Regions from separate parts of the Lysinibacillus sp. BS3 genome, predicted to be linked through region 2. Evidence: a T-box and tRNA genes for the amino acid it is inferred to sense, from the RefSeq annotation. Region 2 holds a T-box; the other holds one or more tRNA genes.
The links. The T-box of region 2 lies ahead of leuS (leucine--tRNA ligase). A T-box ahead of a tRNA ligase gene usually reads a tRNA of that ligase, here a tRNA-Leu.

Region 1: it encodes a tRNA-Leu, which carries the amino acid that the T-box ahead of leuS (leucine--tRNA ligase) is inferred to sense. The anticodon was not compared.

The regions. Positions count from the first base shown of each region.
Region 1 is NZ_CP154860.1:3,480,806-3,489,441, forward strand. Features, by position in the region: rRNA gene AAJG31_RS17110 (23S ribosomal RNA) at 1-354, shown strand, start outside; rRNA gene rrf (5S ribosomal RNA) at 467-582, shown strand; tRNA gene AAJG31_RS17120 (tRNA-Asn) at 599-675, shown strand; tRNA gene AAJG31_RS17125 (tRNA-Ser) at 681-772, shown strand; tRNA gene AAJG31_RS17130 (tRNA-Glu) at 797-871, shown strand; tRNA gene AAJG31_RS17135 (tRNA-Val) at 887-962, shown strand; tRNA gene AAJG31_RS17140 (tRNA-Met) at 989-1,063, shown strand; tRNA gene AAJG31_RS17145 (tRNA-Asp) at 1,067-1,142, shown strand; tRNA gene AAJG31_RS17150 (tRNA-Phe) at 1,158-1,230, shown strand; tRNA gene AAJG31_RS17155 (tRNA-Thr) at 1,243-1,318, shown strand; tRNA gene AAJG31_RS17160 (tRNA-Tyr) at 1,328-1,411, shown strand; tRNA gene AAJG31_RS17165 (tRNA-Trp) at 1,425-1,498, shown strand; tRNA gene AAJG31_RS17170 (tRNA-His) at 1,511-1,586, shown strand; tRNA gene AAJG31_RS17175 (tRNA-Gln) at 1,591-1,665, shown strand; tRNA gene AAJG31_RS17180 (tRNA-Gly) at 1,671-1,745, shown strand; tRNA gene AAJG31_RS17185 (tRNA-Cys) at 1,754-1,827, shown strand; tRNA gene AAJG31_RS17190 (tRNA-Leu) at 1,875-1,955, shown strand; gene AAJG31_RS17195 (PqqD family protein) at 2,836-3,108, shown strand; gene AAJG31_RS17200 (lasso peptide biosynthesis B2 protein) at 3,101-3,523, shown strand; gene AAJG31_RS17205 (asparagine synthase-related protein) at 3,520-5,247, shown strand; gene AAJG31_RS17210 (hypothetical protein) at 5,323-5,562, shown strand; gene AAJG31_RS17215 (hypothetical protein) at 5,957-6,190, shown strand; gene AAJG31_RS17220 (MauE/DoxX family redox-associated membrane protein) at 6,673-7,164, shown strand; gene AAJG31_RS17225 (hypothetical protein) at 7,167-7,679, shown strand; gene AAJG31_RS17230 (ABC transporter ATP-binding protein) at 7,666-8,636, shown strand, end outside.
Region 2 is NZ_CP154860.1:3,863,746-3,872,381, reverse strand. Features, by position in the region: gene AAJG31_RS19260 (response regulator) at 1-131, shown strand, start outside; gene AAJG31_RS19255 (permease) at 154-1,392, shown strand; gene AAJG31_RS19250 (DUF4181 domain-containing protein) at 1,428-2,363, opposite strand; gene AAJG31_RS19245 (sigma-70 family RNA polymerase sigma factor) at 2,350-2,871, opposite strand; gene AAJG31_RS19240 (nucleoside transporter C-terminal domain-containing protein) at 3,221-4,402, shown strand; gene leuS (leucine--tRNA ligase) at 4,538-6,955, opposite strand; T-box leader at 7,043-7,253, opposite strand; gene sulP (sulfate permease) at 7,319-8,636, opposite strand, start outside.

The DNA of each region.
Region 1 (8,636 bases), 380 kb from region 2:
TTGGGCTGTTCGCCCATTAAAGCGGTACGCGAGCTGGGTTCAGAACGTCGTGAGACAGTTCGGTCCCTATCCGTCGTGGGCGTAGGAAATTTGAGAGGAGCTGTCCTTAGTACGAGAGGACCGGGATGGACACACCGCTGGTGTACCAGTTGTCTTGCCAAAGGCATCGCTGGGTAGCTATGTGTGGACGGGATAAGTGCTGAAAGCATCTAAGCATGAAGCCCCCCTCAAGATGAGATTTCCCATTACGCAAGTAAGTAAGATCCCTCAAAGACGATGAGGTAGATAGGTTCGAGGTGGAAGTGTGGTGACACATGGAGCTGACGAATACTAATCGATCGAGGACTTAACCAAAAAAGTTTGAAACATTCAATGCACCGTTTATCCAGTTTTGAAAGAATAAAATATTAGAATATACTTGTAATTTTTATAAGATATGTTATAATAAGTATTGTCTTTCAAATAGTCTAGTGATGATGGCAAAGAGGTCACACCCGTTCCCATACCGAACACGGAAGTTAAGCTCTTTAGCGCCGATGGTAGTTGGGGGCTTCCCCCTGTGAGAGTAGGACGTCGCTAGGCTATATACTAAAATTATTCCGAAGTAGCTCAGTTGGTAGTAGCACCTGACTGTTAATCAGGTTGTCGCAGGTTCGAGTCCTGCCTTCGGAGCCATTCTTGGAGAGTTGTCCGAGTGGCCGAAGGAGCACGATTGGAAATCGTGTAGGCGGTTAACACTGTCTCAAGGGTTCAAATCCCTTACTCTCCGCCAGCACTTTGATGTGTTCCAAACGATGGCCCCTTGGTCAAGTGGTTAAGACACCGCCCTTTCACGGCGGTAACACGGGTTCGAATCCCGTAGGGGTCACCAATTCAATACCCAGATGGAGGATTAGCTCAGCTGGGAGAGCATCTGCCTTACAAGCAGAGGGTCGGCGGTTCGAGCCCGTCATCCTCCACCATTATTTTAACAATATTATAGTATTATCGCGGGGTGGAGCAGTGGTAGCTCGTCGGGCTCATAACCCGAAGGTCGTTGGTTCAAATCCAGCCCCCGCAACCAAATGGTCCCGTGGTGTAGCGGTTAACATGCCTGCCTGTCACGCAGGAGATCGCCGGTTCGATCCCGGTCGGGACCGCCATTTATTTTAAAATATGGGTCAGTAGCTCAGTTGGTAGAGCATTAGATTGAAGCTCTAAGTGTCGGCGGTTCGATTCCGTCCTGACCCATCTTATTTTTTTGCCGGTTTAGCTCAGCAGGTAGAGCAACTGACTTGTAATCAGTAGGTCGTGGGTTCGATTCCTATAGCCGGCACCAGATATTCCCGGAGGGGTAGCGAAGTGGCTAAACGCGGCGGACTGTAAATCCGCTCCTTAGGGTTCGGCGGTTCGAATCCGTCCCCCTCCACCAGTTTTATTATTTTAGGGGCATAGTTCAACGGTAGAATAGAGGTCTCCAAAACCTTTGGTGTGGGTTCGATTCCTACTGCCCCTGCCAATTAATTTTATGGCGATTGTGGCGAAGTGGTTAACGCACCGGATTGTGGTTCCGGCATTCGTGGGTTCGATTCCCATCAGTCGCCCCATTGTTGGGGTATAGCCAAGCGGTAAGGCAACGGATTTTGATTCCGTCATGCCTAGGTTCGAATCCTAGTACCCCAGCCATTTTTGCGGAAGTAGTTCAGTGGTAGAACACCACCTTGCCAAGGTGGGGGTCGCGAGTTCGAACCTCGTCTTCCGCTCCATGTATGACGGCGGCATAGCCAAGTGGTAAGGCACGGGTCTGCAACACCCTTATCACCGGTTCAAATCCGGTTGCCGCCTCCATATTTTAACTGTTAATCGGTTTATCCGATTTTTTTTATCTCCATTATGCCGGTGTGGCGGAATTGGCAGACGCGCACGACTCAAAATCGTGTTCCTTTGGAGTGTCGGTTCGACCCCGACCACCGGTATCATCAAATTAATAAAAATTAAGAAAGCTCATAAATCTTGATATAACAGGGTTTATGAGCTTTTTATATTAGGGGAATTGCAACAGGTTTAGAAAGAGAAGGATTCTTTTTGAAGAAAAGGTCAACGAGAATAAAAAAAGTATAGAAAATTCATTGGAAGAGAATAGTATGAGTTTTAACATAGAAGTTACTCATGGGTTTGAATCTCCAAAGGAATCATTAGAAACATAATTAAAACAAGAATGTTTATATTAGCATTCTTGTTTTTTTATGTGATAAAACATTGTGTGTCAGAACGTTCGCTATGATAGACTAAGCAGTTATGTTTATGTAAAACAGGTAAATTTGTTTTACAAATTTTACAGGGCTTTAGAGGGTAATAAATATCTTTACAATATTTTTCTATAAAGGTTGTGCCATTTTAGACGCCTGAAAAGAATAGGTTTATCCTATAGATTTTAGGTAAAAGACAAAGACATCTGTTTCAACATCAATAATTTTTTGAACTTTGGTGGAGAGAGAATATTTTCTTTTATACATTGATTTTTAGATTTCTATTTTTAAGATCTTTCATGGACCAATAAAACCCTACGAGTTGCATCTTCTAGTTGATTGAAAGTTAACAATCAACTAGAAGGTGCAGTTTTTATATATGTGTTGAGTGATGGACTTGATGTGGATGTAATCGATAGCACAAGAGTTGTCATTTTACTCCACTACATTTATATAATCATAAACGTAATGGAGTAAGTAGAAAAAATACGGTTATGTGGAAGAAAGAAGATGATAAGAGTAAAGAGACTGTTAGAGCTTATGACTGTGTATAGTAGTAATACAGGAACAGTATTAAAGGATTGTTCACAATGTAAAAGAGGAGGAAGTGGTAAAAGGGATGCGTGTAAAAAAATCAAAGTATCTTCTTTCCTATAAAGAAGAGGATGAATATCTAATTATTAATATTTATACGAATCAAATTTACGCACTAGATAAATTTAGTTCATTTATTTGGGAAGAGTTTGATAAAACACCAATAGTCTCTGATATTTCCAAATTAATAGCTAAAAGGACAAATGAAGATATTTTAATTATTCAAAAGGATTTAGATGGATTTTTAAATTCGTTGTCAAAAGGAGGTTTAATTAAATTTGTATAATATTTTATATTTATACAAAGAATTAATATTTTTAGATTTCCAAATACGGAGAAAAGGTTTTGATGAAGTCTTTAGACGCTATATAAAAAAATATACTATAGAGGGTTCTAAAGAGATTTTTACTGAGGAGAATTCTGAAGAGATTTTGGAGTGGTTTATTCTTTTAGACCAAGTTTGCTGTTGGTATCCTAGGAAAGCAGATTGTATACACAAAACGTTAATTGGTTATAAGATACTTCAATCTAAGTATGGTATACCAGTAAACATGGTAATAGGGATAAAAAAATTTCCCTTAGAGGCACATGCCTGGATTCAATATCAGGGCCACAATCTATTTGAAGAAATGGAAAATCTTGATTCGTTGAAAGTGATTATAGATTCAAACTCGTATATGAAGGGAGTTGAACTTAGGTGAATTGGTATGTGTTTGAATTTATGGATAATTCGGAGGGAGAAGTGGATAAAAATGGACATCTTAAGATCAACAGTAAATCAAAAGTAAATTATTTCAACACATCCTCACAGAACTTTGTTTTGAAAGCAGCATATGCTCAAAATACGACCCCATATGTGTTTTTTGAAAATAATGATGTGTTAATAGTGGGAGACATTGTGATATACAATATTTTGAATCATGGTGTATATGAAAATGTTGATTGGACTGAGCAAGAATTACTCACTAATTTAATTTCCCTTTATAACACATTTGGTTTGGATTTTGTGAAGCGTTTAGATGGCGAGTTTTCATTTGTTCTATTTGATAAAAAGAATTTAACATTAATGGCCTGTAGAGATACCTTGGGGGTAAAAAGGCTCTTTTATTTAAAAACCGATACAAAATTAGTAGTTGCGAGCGATATCTTTCTATTGAAAAGTTATCTAAATACACCTGAGTTGAACGGTGTTTACTTTCAAGAATATCTAAATGCAAAAGGAATTGTTGATTCCTATTTAACGCCATATAAAGAGATCTTGCGTTTACCGAGTGGGAATATGTTTGTTTATGAAAATAAGGAAATTAACCTAATAAACTATGTGAATTATGATGAATTATTTTCTGATAAATGGATGATGAAGGAGACAACTATAAATCGGGAAGCGTTAATTGAAGAATTCGAAAGTATTTTGAACAAAGCAGTTTTGAGGAGAGTACGGAAAAGCGAGCGAAATACGGTGTTATTAAGCGGTGGCTTAGACTCAACTACTATTTTTAATGTGTCAAAACGATTGGGGCATAGATACGGAGAAATTAATTCGGTAAGCGTTGTTTTTGATGAATTAAAGGAATGCGATGAAAGTGCATATATAACGGAATTATTAGAACAATATAATTCTAAAGGTACTTTTCTAAATTATGATTCAGTATTGATGTATGAAGATCTTCGGAATAATATATTACGTTTTGACGAACCGTATGCTACTGCTCCTACATGTGAATTTATTTCTCCCTTAATAGAGTCAAGTGTGAACAATAATACATATAGTATCCTAACAGGTTATGGTGGTGACCAACTTTTAACGAATCCGCCGTATTTATTAAGAGATTACGTTAGAGAAGGAAAAATAAAGGATATGTTCGGCGATTTAACTAAATATTGTATGTATACAAATATGTCTGCTTTTAAAGGATTACGTGAGTACATCATTCAACCACATCCTTTTAGTAGAACAACTAAAAATAAACGGAATCATGCTAGAAATTTATTGCATCAAATGTTAAATGCAAAAGCCAATCATTATATGGATAGGGCGATAGGTGGCTTTTATGGTGCGGATATAAAACATCCTTTTTTAGATAGGGAGTTAATTTCTTTTATGATTAAAATCCCTAGTCATATTCTCTTTGATCCTTTCTACACGAAAAAAATTTTAAGAGACTCTCAGAAAAATAAGTTACCTGACAGTATTCGACTGCGTATAAATAAAACATCACACATTGCTCATACATTAAAGAGTATAAGGAAAAATTGGAATTCAATTTATTCTAATGTAAAGTCACCTTTAGTTGTCTCAAAGTTAGGTCTTTGTTCCGAAAAGTTTTGGGAAGAAAATTTATATAAGTGGAGAAATGGTTTGTTGATAGATGAGGCTTTTTTATTACTGTTCTCCATTGAAGTATGGATTATGCAAGAAGTGTAATGAATCAATATTAATAAGGAGGCTGTTAGTGTAGGTGTATTGTGCTATTTCTAAGGGTTGCAGGAGGAAATAATTATGTTAATGACATATAGCAAACCAATGCTTTTAGATAGTGGAAATAGTTCGGAAATCATTAAAGGTCAATGTGGCTGGGGTAAAGAATTGCCATTTTTTGATGAAACAGGTGCTGTAAAAGGTAGTTATAGAAGACGTAAATATAGAACCGAACCATGTTATGGTCCTGGAGTTGTAAATATATGTTACGTTTGTAAGACTGAAACGGTTAGTTGTTCTGCAGAAAAAGATGACTGCTAACTTATAAATAGGTTAATACCAAAACTATTTTATTTATTTCGATGTTAACTGTAATTAATGTTCTACTTTTTTATTACATAAAAGTTGTAACAGGAATGTATAGTCAAGAACAGGTTTTGGTGAAGAGTCTACGATGAATCGTTATGGTTCTATAGCAGAAAATAAATACAAAAACTAAATTTGCCCTATAGTAATAGCACAATACTCCTACAAAATGTGAAATGAACGTTTTCATATTTTTCTAACTGATAAATAAAGTATGACACTAATTTTCGGGATTGTATTTTTGATTTTCTTTTTTTACAATTTGACAAAATTAAGAAACTGCATTGATTTTCAGCGGAGATTTATACAGATTGAGCAAATAGATTTCCTGGAAAAGGGAAGAACATATTTGATTTCGGATGAAAATAACATTTTTGATAACTTATATGTTTTGAATGCTTTTTATCGTAGAATTTCAAAAAAGAGAGAAGTTATTTTGATAAAAGTGTTATTTGAAAACGATAACGAGATAAAAGTCGAACATTTGATGAAATTAAATCAATTGCAAATTGAAGAAATTCCAGTATTACTATATATGGGTGAAAAATATTATTGGGAAGATATAATGAATTTTTCTTCATAAGGTAAATCTCTTTGAAACAATATAAAATTTTGTGTGTATTTTACTATTAAAATCCTTGTATATTAAAGGATTTTAATAGTGGCTTGAAAGAAAAGGAGTTGACTGAATATCATTATTGTTTATCTGGTTGTAGCAATTATTTTTCTAAAAAACGGATTCAATAAAGTTTTTAAAATTTATCATTATTACGTGGCGATAAATGAAAAAATAACAATATCTCCGATATTCGTAAGCATTTTAGTGAGTTTAGATGTGCTTGTAGGTATCTCCTTATTAATTCAATTTGTGAATGTTTACATATGTATGACCGCTGTAATGTTGCAATTGTTCAATCTTTTTTTACTGTTTAAACCTTCTAAAGGAGGAAAGACACGTAACTGTGGTTGTTTTGAAAACATACCTATCAATATAAATATAAAAAATTTAGGATACAATTATGTGAAATTCACATTAACTTTCTTAATTTTTTTAGGAGAGATACTATGATTTATATTTTTTGTTATGGTTCTGCTTTAGTATTGATACTTTCTGGGATTTCTAAATTAATCTCACATTCAAATACAAAGCAGTTTTTTTTAAAGTATATTCCTATCAATGATATTTTAATTACATTTTTGGCATTGTTATTCCCATTATTTGAAATTGTAATAGGTGTCAGTTTGTTTATTTATGCTCACCCTATACTTTATATTAGTGCCTTATCTTTAATTTTACTCTTTATAATTATTAATTCGTATGCACTTATTAATAAGATAGAAGAGGACTGTAAATGTTTCGGCAATTTAATTCCAACTAAGACAGGACTGGGTGGCTTAATACAAAGTCTATGCATGTTTTTCAGTATAGTGCCACTACTCTATTTTGATAAAGGTAATATGAATATACTTGACTTTGGCAATATATTTTATCTCGTACCTGTTCTTTTATGGTTCATCACTTTAATAATTATTAGAAGAAACGTAGAGGTGGTGTAACGATGGACATGGAAATTTATTATGCTTTCGTCATCATTTCTTGTGTATTAATGCTTAGCATTTTGATTTCATTAAGAACTAGACGAGTGCTAAATGTAGAAAAATGGGGACCGATGGAAAAAAACGTTTTTCCGTTGATTCCATTGAAGAATAAACAATTTGAATCTGTTAAAGTTCAAGATATTATGAATGAGATTAATGTGCAGACTTTAGTATTTATTGATAGTCAGTGTTCTGCTTGTAAAGCAACATTAAAAAAACTCAATTTTTTAATTCCTGTTAAAAAAGAAAAGTATATTTTTATAGCAACGGATACGATAGAAAATCGGGATAACCTGAGCTATTTAGAGGATGAATATATTTATTTTATAGAAGAAGAAATTCTTTCTAATCAGTTAAAAATAGATGTCTTTCCAATGTATCTAGTTTTGAATACTAATAATTTTGTAGTAGAGAAGAAAGGAATCGCAAGTTTAGAAAATCTTTTGGATGTGAATGACTATGAAGTTGAATGAATTAAAATTCCATGAGAAAGATCGACCTGTTAGAGACTTTTTCTATTCACAGTATTTTTATTTGAAAAATATTTGGAGAGAACAAAAGAGCATATTTCTTTTTTTAACTATTTTAAGCATAATAACTTCTATTATGTTACCTTTAGAAATTTTGCTACAGAAAAGGTTGATAGATCAACTAACGGTGGTGCAGAAAATTCCTAATGAATTGGGGTTTGTGTTAGTTCTCCTTGTAGCAATAACGTTTCTTAGTCTATTTGGACAACTATCTGGAAAAATTCAAGATTATCTATTTCGAAAAATTTCTTTAAGAGTGAATTATTTATTTAAAGCGATGTTAAACAAAAAAGTAACTAGCGTTTCTTTAGAAAACTTTGAGTCTAGCTTTTTTTACAATCAAGTGAATCTGGCAGCCAAAGCATTGGAAGGAAATGGGTTAGGTACAACATATTCTTTTTTGCAGATCATTACAAGTGTATTTTCGTTATTTTCAGTTTTTGCGATTTTAATGGCTATTCATTGGACATTACCTTTAACTGTGCTTTTATCAACAATTCCCGGGGTTGTCATTGTTTTTTTTAGCAAACTTAAAAATTATAAAGTTGAAAAAAACGTTGTATTTAAAGAAAGAGAGCTTTCTTATACAGAATCCCTTTTTTTTGACAAAAGCTATTTAAAGGAAATTAAAGTGTATACATTGAGTGATTATTTACTGGAAAAATGGAAAAAACTTTATTTTTATACGATGAACAAGAGACTTGAAGTGACAAAGTGGGAACTGAAAAATAGTGCAGTGATGATACTATTTGTAGGAGTTATCAATACAGGTGTATCTGTATTCTTTGTTTATCAACTAGTAGAGAACGCTTTAACAATAGGGAGTTATGTGGCGTTAACTGCAGCTATAATTACTTTACAGGGCATTTTTGCTCAAATTGGTGCACATATAGCTTCTAT
Region 2 (8,636 bases):
ACACAAGTATGTCTGCAATTGCTGAGAGCTGTGGTTTTAATAGTCAGCACTATTTTAGTGTTGCGTTTAAGAAAAAATATAATCAATCACCACGTCAATATAAATCCTCTAAAATGAGTAAAGGTCTTTAATAGTATGCTAAGGAAGTTTTCATTGCTTGTTCCATTTGCAAGTTTAAGCACAGCAGCAGGAGTCATTATTCTTTTAGCGAGATGGATTAATGGTAATTTATTATTGTCCTCTCCTTCAGCCCTTATTTCTTTTGGTTTTATGGCGGGCATTTGTTATACATTAGCAACAGCTATTTCGTTTATCATACTTGGCTCATTGCTGAATAAGAGCGATTACACACAAAATCAGCATACACAAAGCTTTTTGCTCTTTACCATACAGCGTAAATTGTCTGGAATGAATTTAAAGGTTATACGTCTATTTTACTTGTTAACAGGTATTGAACTTTGGCTTATTCAATTAATAAGCATTAGTGTATTGTCTGAAATTATGTTAAATATTCCAGTCCCTATTACACTTTTTTTCTTTTTAATCGGCATCTTACTTCTTGACCGCATCATGTCAGTGAAAAGTATACTATGGTTGGAAATTTTATTTATTATTGCTCTTTTTTCATTACTTATTTTTATCCCTATTTATTACTTTGTACTAAATGGGGCAAGCACAGTATATGAGGGTATTCGCTTATATCACCCTTATTTATTTTATTTTAAAAATAGCGAAATTTTGCTGTTCTATGTCATTATTCAACTAGCCGTTTTAGGACAAGTATTTTTTGATAAATCAACATGGTATTTAATTGCCTTTATAAAACCTAAAAAAGTACGTAGCAGTCTGTTTTCCTCTGGTGTAATTTTAGCGTTATTAACGCTATCATTTACGGCAATTTTAATGATTGCCCTATATAGCGGATCATTTGGCCAATTCCAAATACTGATTTTTACGTTTTTATATGAAGTACAACCAGGCTTTCTGACATTTGCTTTTCTCGTCATTGTCCTATTAGCCATTGTCACAACCTTGCTTGTAGACATGCGGGCAACGAAACGTTTTTTTGTGACGAAAAGACCCTATTATGTCTATTTGATTGGCCTGATGATTATTTTATTCACCTGTTTCTTATCTATCGATTTAACGATTTTAGGTGTTATTTATTCTTTTGCCTTTCTGCACATTACCATGCTACCGTTTGTGTTAATCCTTTTATTTACGAATCGACATATTCATAAGCATAGCTGGCTTGTCATCCTGCTATCCATCATCATTGGCATTGGTGTTGGTTTAAGCTTTAATACGCTTTACGGATTAGCTACCAGCTTTATGATCTCGAGTATTTATCAATTAATGCTTCAGACTGAAACGATAGAAAAAAATACCTGAACTCGAGATTATTCGGGTTCAGGTTTATAAGTTATTTAACTGATATAAAATAAAAATAGGATTAGTGATAGCAAGCCAACAATGGCCGAACTAATGGAAAGATAATGTCTTTTTTCCTCTCGACCATAGTAATAGTCAATGAAAATAGAGCTCAAAAGGCTGACAACTAAATATCCTCCAATGATAACAGTAAATAAAATCCACCCTTTAATTATGATCACCATGAGCATCATGGTATTCAAAATTTTAATAGCCCAAACAGCACGTCTATGATGACTATTGACATACTCCTTTGGTATATTAAACATTTTCCTCATTAGTTTATCGCCAAGCATTTGGATAGCTAGAAAAATAACTAGCATAACGATTAAACCTGACATTTCAAATTTAGCATCATCATTGAGAATAAGCTCTAAATAAGCCTTGGCCAAATCTTTATTTTCTACTTTATAAAATGAATTGTTATCATAATCAACAATTCCGATATCCTCGTCGTTTATGAACATTTTCAGCTTCATAACCTGACCTTTTTTAAATTCTACCCAGACATCACGTTGTAATCTAAAAAAAGTTTGCTCATTCATTTGAGTCACTGTAGCTTGCTGTAATAGTTGTTGTAATAACACTTTTTCTGAACTTTGCTCCATTACTCGTTGTCCAATGACCCACCCAGGTCTTCCAGCCTTAAAGATCTCCTCATCCGAATTGTAAATCATTGTATATTTTTTTATTGATTGCTGCTGTGCTAATTGAACAATTGAAGCATGTTGCGTTTGCTCTATCTGCCCTAATGGACCGATTTCTATTATCAATAGAAACATAACTATCGCGCCTATGATAATCAATGGATATGACCAGCGTCTTGTCTTTTTTGTTTGCCGCACTTGCCGTAAAATATCCTCCTGTAAGGATTTCGTAAATCGTGGTGCTTCGCCAAGTTCTTGATCCAATTTCTCTTTAAAAGTTGTCATTCATTAACACCTCCCACTTATTATTCGCTAATTTTTCCTGTAACATTTTTCTTGCTCGATGCAATCTGGTTTTAACTGTATTTTCTGCACATGTAAGAATATCTGCAATTTCTCTAACCTTTAATTCCTGATAATAATAAAGGATGACGACTTCTCTATAAGTAATAGGTAACTCAAATAAAGCATTTGTTAATGTTGTCCGTTCATCCTGTGCTAATAGCATCGTTTCTGGTGTTCGTTTACTTGTACCAATATGCAATTTTTCCAACAGTTGATGGCGTTTATTTTTCCAGCTTCGCAAATAATCATGACTTTTATGTACAGTTATTTTAACTAAATAGGTCTTTAGAGATGCTCTTTGTTCAAAGCGATCCTGCTGCAGATAATAAGAAAAAAAGACATCCTGGACTATTTCTTCTGCCATCGCCCAATCCTTTACATAAAGATAAGCCACTCGTAAGCAATATTCTCCGTGTTCTTCCATAATGGCCACTAAATGCTCACTCATCCAAACACCTCCTATAAACATTCACCCTATAGTCGTAATCCGAACTTAGTTGGTTTCAAAAAAAATCGAAAAGTTTCGTTAACATGAGGGTCATAAAAAGAAAAAATCCTCACACAATAAGAGGGTATTTTTATGAATAGTAACTCCTAAAGAAATAACCTACATTTTTAAGAGTGAATTTATTTGTATGCCATGTTGCATACTTTTTTTCTTTTATCTATTGAATAACTAGCAAAAAAACTGTTATAGTGAGATTGTTTGTCTGACGTCTGACTAATTAAGATCTTTAGCTGTTCTTCTGAAATTGGAACATCAGGACAAAATATCACAGATACTTATGGAGGAACTTATGAGATACTTAATATCCTTTTGTGGATTGTTACTTGTTTTTGCCTTAGCTTTATTAATGAGTAAAAACAAAAAAGAAATAAAATATAAATATATAGTGATTATGTTGATCATCCAATTTTTATTGGCAGCTTTACTACTTAATACAACGGTCGGCTATGTGCTAATCAAAGGAATCACCAAAGTGTTTGATCACTTATTGTCCTATGCAAATGCAGGTATATCATTTGTTTTTGGTGGCTTAGCAAATGAAGGCGAATCACCCTTCTTTTTAACAGTTTTATTACCGATCGTCTTTATATCTGTTCTGATTGGGATCTTGCAGCATTTTAAAATTCTTCCTTTTCTGATGAAATGGGTAGGTTTATTTTTAAGTAAAGTAAGTGGCATGGGGAAATTGGAATCCTATAATGCTGTTGCTTCTGCTATGGTAGGCCAATCCGAAGTGTTCATAACTGTTAAAAAGCAATTAGATAAGATTGCACCACAACGTATGTATACATTATGCGCTTCTGCTATGTCGACTGTTTCGATGTCAGTAGTTGGAGCTTATATGACGATGATTGAGCCAAAGTATGTTGTTACGGCCATTGTATTAAACCTGTTTGGTGGATTTATTATTGTTTCCATCATTAATCCATATACTGTGGATGAAAAAGAAGATATCTTAACAATTGAAGATGAACAGAAGCAAGCGTTCTTTCAAATGATTGGCGAATATATTATGGATGGCTTTAAAGTAGCCATCATTGTTGGGGCAATGCTTATTGGTTTCGTAGCATTAATGGATTTAATCAATTCATTATTCGATATGATTATCGGTATATCTTTCCAAGAAATATTAGGCTATATCTTTGCGCCAATCGCTTTCCTAATGGGTATCCCATGGGCAGATGCTGTGGCTGCTGGCGGTATTATGGCAACCAAATTAGTAACAAACGAATTTGTTGCTATGATTAACCTTGGCGATGTTGCCGAGTCCATGAGTGAACGTACATTAGGTATTATTTCTGTATTCCTCGTATCTTTTGCCAACTTTTCATCAATCGGGATTATTTCGGGAGCTGTAAAAGGTTTGAATGAAAGGCAAGGGAATGTCGTTGCTCGATTTGGACTAAAGTTGTTGTACGGTGCTACACTCGTAAGTATCCTAACAGCTATTATTGTGGGATTGATTATTTAATTGTATCAGGAGCTATTTATTGAACTGCACTCAGTTAGATGGGTGCAGTCCTTATTTTATTGCTTAAGCTCTAAATTAAAAAATGTACATTACTAAAATTGAATTTAGTAATGTACATTTTTACTTTATATCTCTTTATTTTACGACAATATTGACAAGTTTGCCTGGAATAACGATGATTTTCACTAAGCTCTTTCCTGCCATGTATTCTTGAACCTTTTCATCAGCAAGTGCTACTTTTTCAATATCCTCTTTTGAAGCATCTTTTGCTACGACGATCTTAGCACGAACTTTACCAGCAACTTGTACAGCAATTTCTACTTCATCATCCACAAGCTTTGCTTCATCATATGTTGGCCATTGCTCATATGAAAGAGTTGAATCGTGTCCTAATAGTTGCCATAGTTCTTCTGCAATATGTGGAGCGATTGGAGCTAGCATTTTCACAAAGCCTTCAGCATAAGTCGTTGGAATCACATCAGCTTTATAGCAATCATTAATAAAGACCATCATTTGTGAAATAGCTGTGTTAAAGCGGATGCCTTCATAATCCTCTGTCACTTTTTTCACTGTTTGGTGGTATGATTTTTCAAGTGATTGATCGTTAGACACTTGAATTTTTGCTGAAATTGCGCCATCTTCTTCACTGACAAATAGACGCCAGATACGGTCTAAGAAGCGACGTGCTCCATCTAAACCATTTGTAGACCATGCAACAGAAGCCTCTAGTGGGCCCATGAACATTTCATATAAACGTAATGTATCGGCACCATGTGACGTAATGATTTCATCTGGGTTGACAACATTGCCCTTAGATTTAGACATTTTCTCGTTACCTTCACCTAGAATCATTCCCTGGTTAAATAATTTTTGGAATGGCTCTTTTGTATGGACAACGCCTAAATCATAGAGAACTTTATGCCAGAAGCGAGCGTATAGTAAATGTAATACAGCATGCTCCGCACCACCAATATAAATATCAACAGGTAACCAACGTTTTAGTAACTCTGGGTCTGCAATCGCCTCTGTATTTGTAGGGTCGATATAGCGTAGGAAGTACCAGCTCGAACCTGCCCACTGCGGCATTGTATTTGTTTCACGACGTCCTTTTTTACCTGTCTCTGGATCGACAACATTTACCCATTCTTCAATATTTGCTAATGGTGATTCACCAGTACCTGATGGACGGATATTATCTGTTTTTGGTAGCATTAAAGGTAATTCTGATTCTGGAACTGGCGTAATCGTGCCATCTTCCCAATGAATCATTGGAATTGGTTCACCCCAATAACGCTGACGGGAGAATAACCAGTCACGTAGACGATAAGAAATTTTCTTCTCCCCTACACCTTTTTCCGCTAACCATTCAATGGCTTTTGCAATGCCATCTGCTTTATTTAAGCCATTCAGGAATTCAGAGTTAATATGTTGACCATCACCTGTAAATGCTTCTTTGCTAATGTCTCCACCTTCAAGTACAGGAACGATGTCTAAGCCAAATTCAGTTGCGAATTCATAGTCACGTTCATCATGTGCTGGCACCGCCATAATAGCACCTGTACCATAAGACACTAACACATAGTCAGCAATCCAAATCGGCACTTTTTTACCGTTAATCGGATTCACTGCATAAGCACCTGTAAATACACCTGTTTTTTCTTTCGCTAAATCTGTACGCTCTAAGTCAGATTTCATTTTAACTTTCTCTAAATAAGCCTCAACAGCTTGGCGTTGGTCAGCTGTTGTAATTTGTTCCACTAATTTATGCTCTGGTGCAAGCACACAGTATGTAGCACCAAACAATGTATCAGGACGTGTTGTGAAAACTGTGAAGTTTTGATCTGAACCGTCAATGGCAAATGTCACTTCTGCCCCTTCTGAACGGCCAATCCAATTGCGTTGCATATCTTTAATAGATTCAGGCCAATCAACTTCTTCTAAGTCATCGATTAAACGATCAGCATAGGCTGTAATTTTAAGCATCCACTGCTTCATTGGTCTGCGTTCTACTGGATGACCACCACGCTCTGATTTCCCATCAATTACTTCTTCGTTAGCTAATACCGTGCCAAGTGCTGGACACCAGTTAACAGCTACTTCATCCACATAAGCTAAACCTTTCTTATAAAGCTGGATAAAAATCCATTGTGTCCATTTATAATACTCTGGATCAGTTGTGTTAATTTCGCGATCCCAATCATAGCTGAAGCCTAGCTCTTGAATTTGACGTTTAAATGTCGCAATATTTTTAGCTGTAAATTCAGCTGGATCATTCCCTGTATCAAGTGCATATTGCTCAGCTGGTAAACCAAAAGCATCCCAGCCCATTGGATGAAGTACATTATAGCCTTGCATACGTTTAAAGCGTGATAGAATATCAGTTGCCGTATATCCCTCTGGATGGCCTACATGTAGTCCTGCGCCAGATGGATAAGGGAACATATCTAAAGCAAAGAATTTAGGCTTCGCTGTTTCATTTTCAGTTTTAAATGTTTTGTTATCAGCCCAATATTGCTGCCACTTTTTTTCAATTTGTTCATGATTAAAACTCATTTTTTTTCCTCCTTCGATTGATCGTGCTGCTCTCCATCATAATTGACAAAATATTTAAAAAATAAAAAAAACTCGCCCCTTTCTTATAGAAGGGACGAGAGAATTTGTACTCCCGCGGTACCACCCAAATTAGTGATTACACTCGGCTCAAGCTTCCTTAACGCGGAAGAAACGACACACGCTGTTTCACGCGGGCAGACTCAGAAGGCGAGTTCAACTTGCATTCTTACTAGCTCCCACCAACCGCTAGCTCTCTAAAAAGAACCACAAATCTACTATTCCTCATCACAGTCTTTACATGATATTGCATTTATTCTAATGGAAAGTATTGAAAAGCACAAGCCTTTGTTTACAGCTTACCCATTACTGAACAATTAAATCCTTTTCTTCCTTAGACTTTGATAAATCCTGACATTCATGAAAAGCAAAGTGCTGACAACCAATACATTGATTGACGTTTAAATAATGGAAAGCTTTTGTAATCGCTTCTCCAGTATGCTGAAAAAAATGCTGCGCGCCTATTTTATCGTAAAGTCCATTGTGCTGAAGAGCATCCTTTAAATCTCCTTGCACACCCGTTACCAAAATAGTACCGCCCTGTGCTGTATAATTTTCAATGATATTACTAAAATATGCTTCTCCAGTAGAATCCATAAAGGGCACTTTCCCCATCCGTAATATCAAAACTCTTGGTTGCTGATGCAAAGTACTTTCAATCGTTTGTTCAAACATTTGTGCAGCACCAAAAAACAACGGCCCTTCAATTGTGTACATACTAATTTGCGGGCAATCATGCTGCTGATGCACTACATGTGGCTGTACCTTTTCACTTTTATTTGAATGATCTGGAAGTACTTTTGTAACAACAAGCTTTTCACTCATGCGTTTCGCAAATAATAGCACAGCCAGCACAAGCCCTACCTCAACTGCTAATGTAAGACTAGTGAATACCGTTAATAAAAAGGTAATCAATAATACCAGTGAGTCGCCTGATTTTAATTTTGCGATATGTGAAAAATGATGTCGCTCACTCATATTCCAAGCTACGACCATCAATACCGGAGCCATGCTTGCTAACGGAATATGAGATGCATATGGAGCTAATAACAATAATGTGATTAAAACAAACACACCATGAATGATACCAGACATAGGAGATACTGCGCCTGTTTTGATATTGGTCGCTGTGCGTGCAATGGCGCCTGTTGCTGGAATACCACCGAATAAAGGCGTCACAATATTAGCAATCCCCTGACCAATTAACTCACGATTACTGTTATGCTTACTATTTGTCATCCCATCCGCCACAACTGCCGATAATAGAGACTCAATACCACCTAGCATTGCAATGACAAACGCTGGGCCAATAAGTTGTTGTAATCGTTCGAGCGTGATGTTCGGTAAGGCGAAATGAGGTAATGTATTAGGAATTTGCCCATAAGCCGTTGCAATGGTAGCAACTTGTCCTGAAAAGAAGAAAGTTGCCAAAAGTGTAGAGACAACGATACCCGCTAATGCTCCTGGAACCTTTGGAAAAAACTTTGGAGTTATCATTATTGTCGCCAAGCATACGACAGCAGTAAGAATACTATACGTATTTGTCGTACCAAGCTGCTTAATGATTTCCTGTATGTTGGCGATAAAATATTCATGCCTTTTAACATTTGTGAGCCCTAGAAAG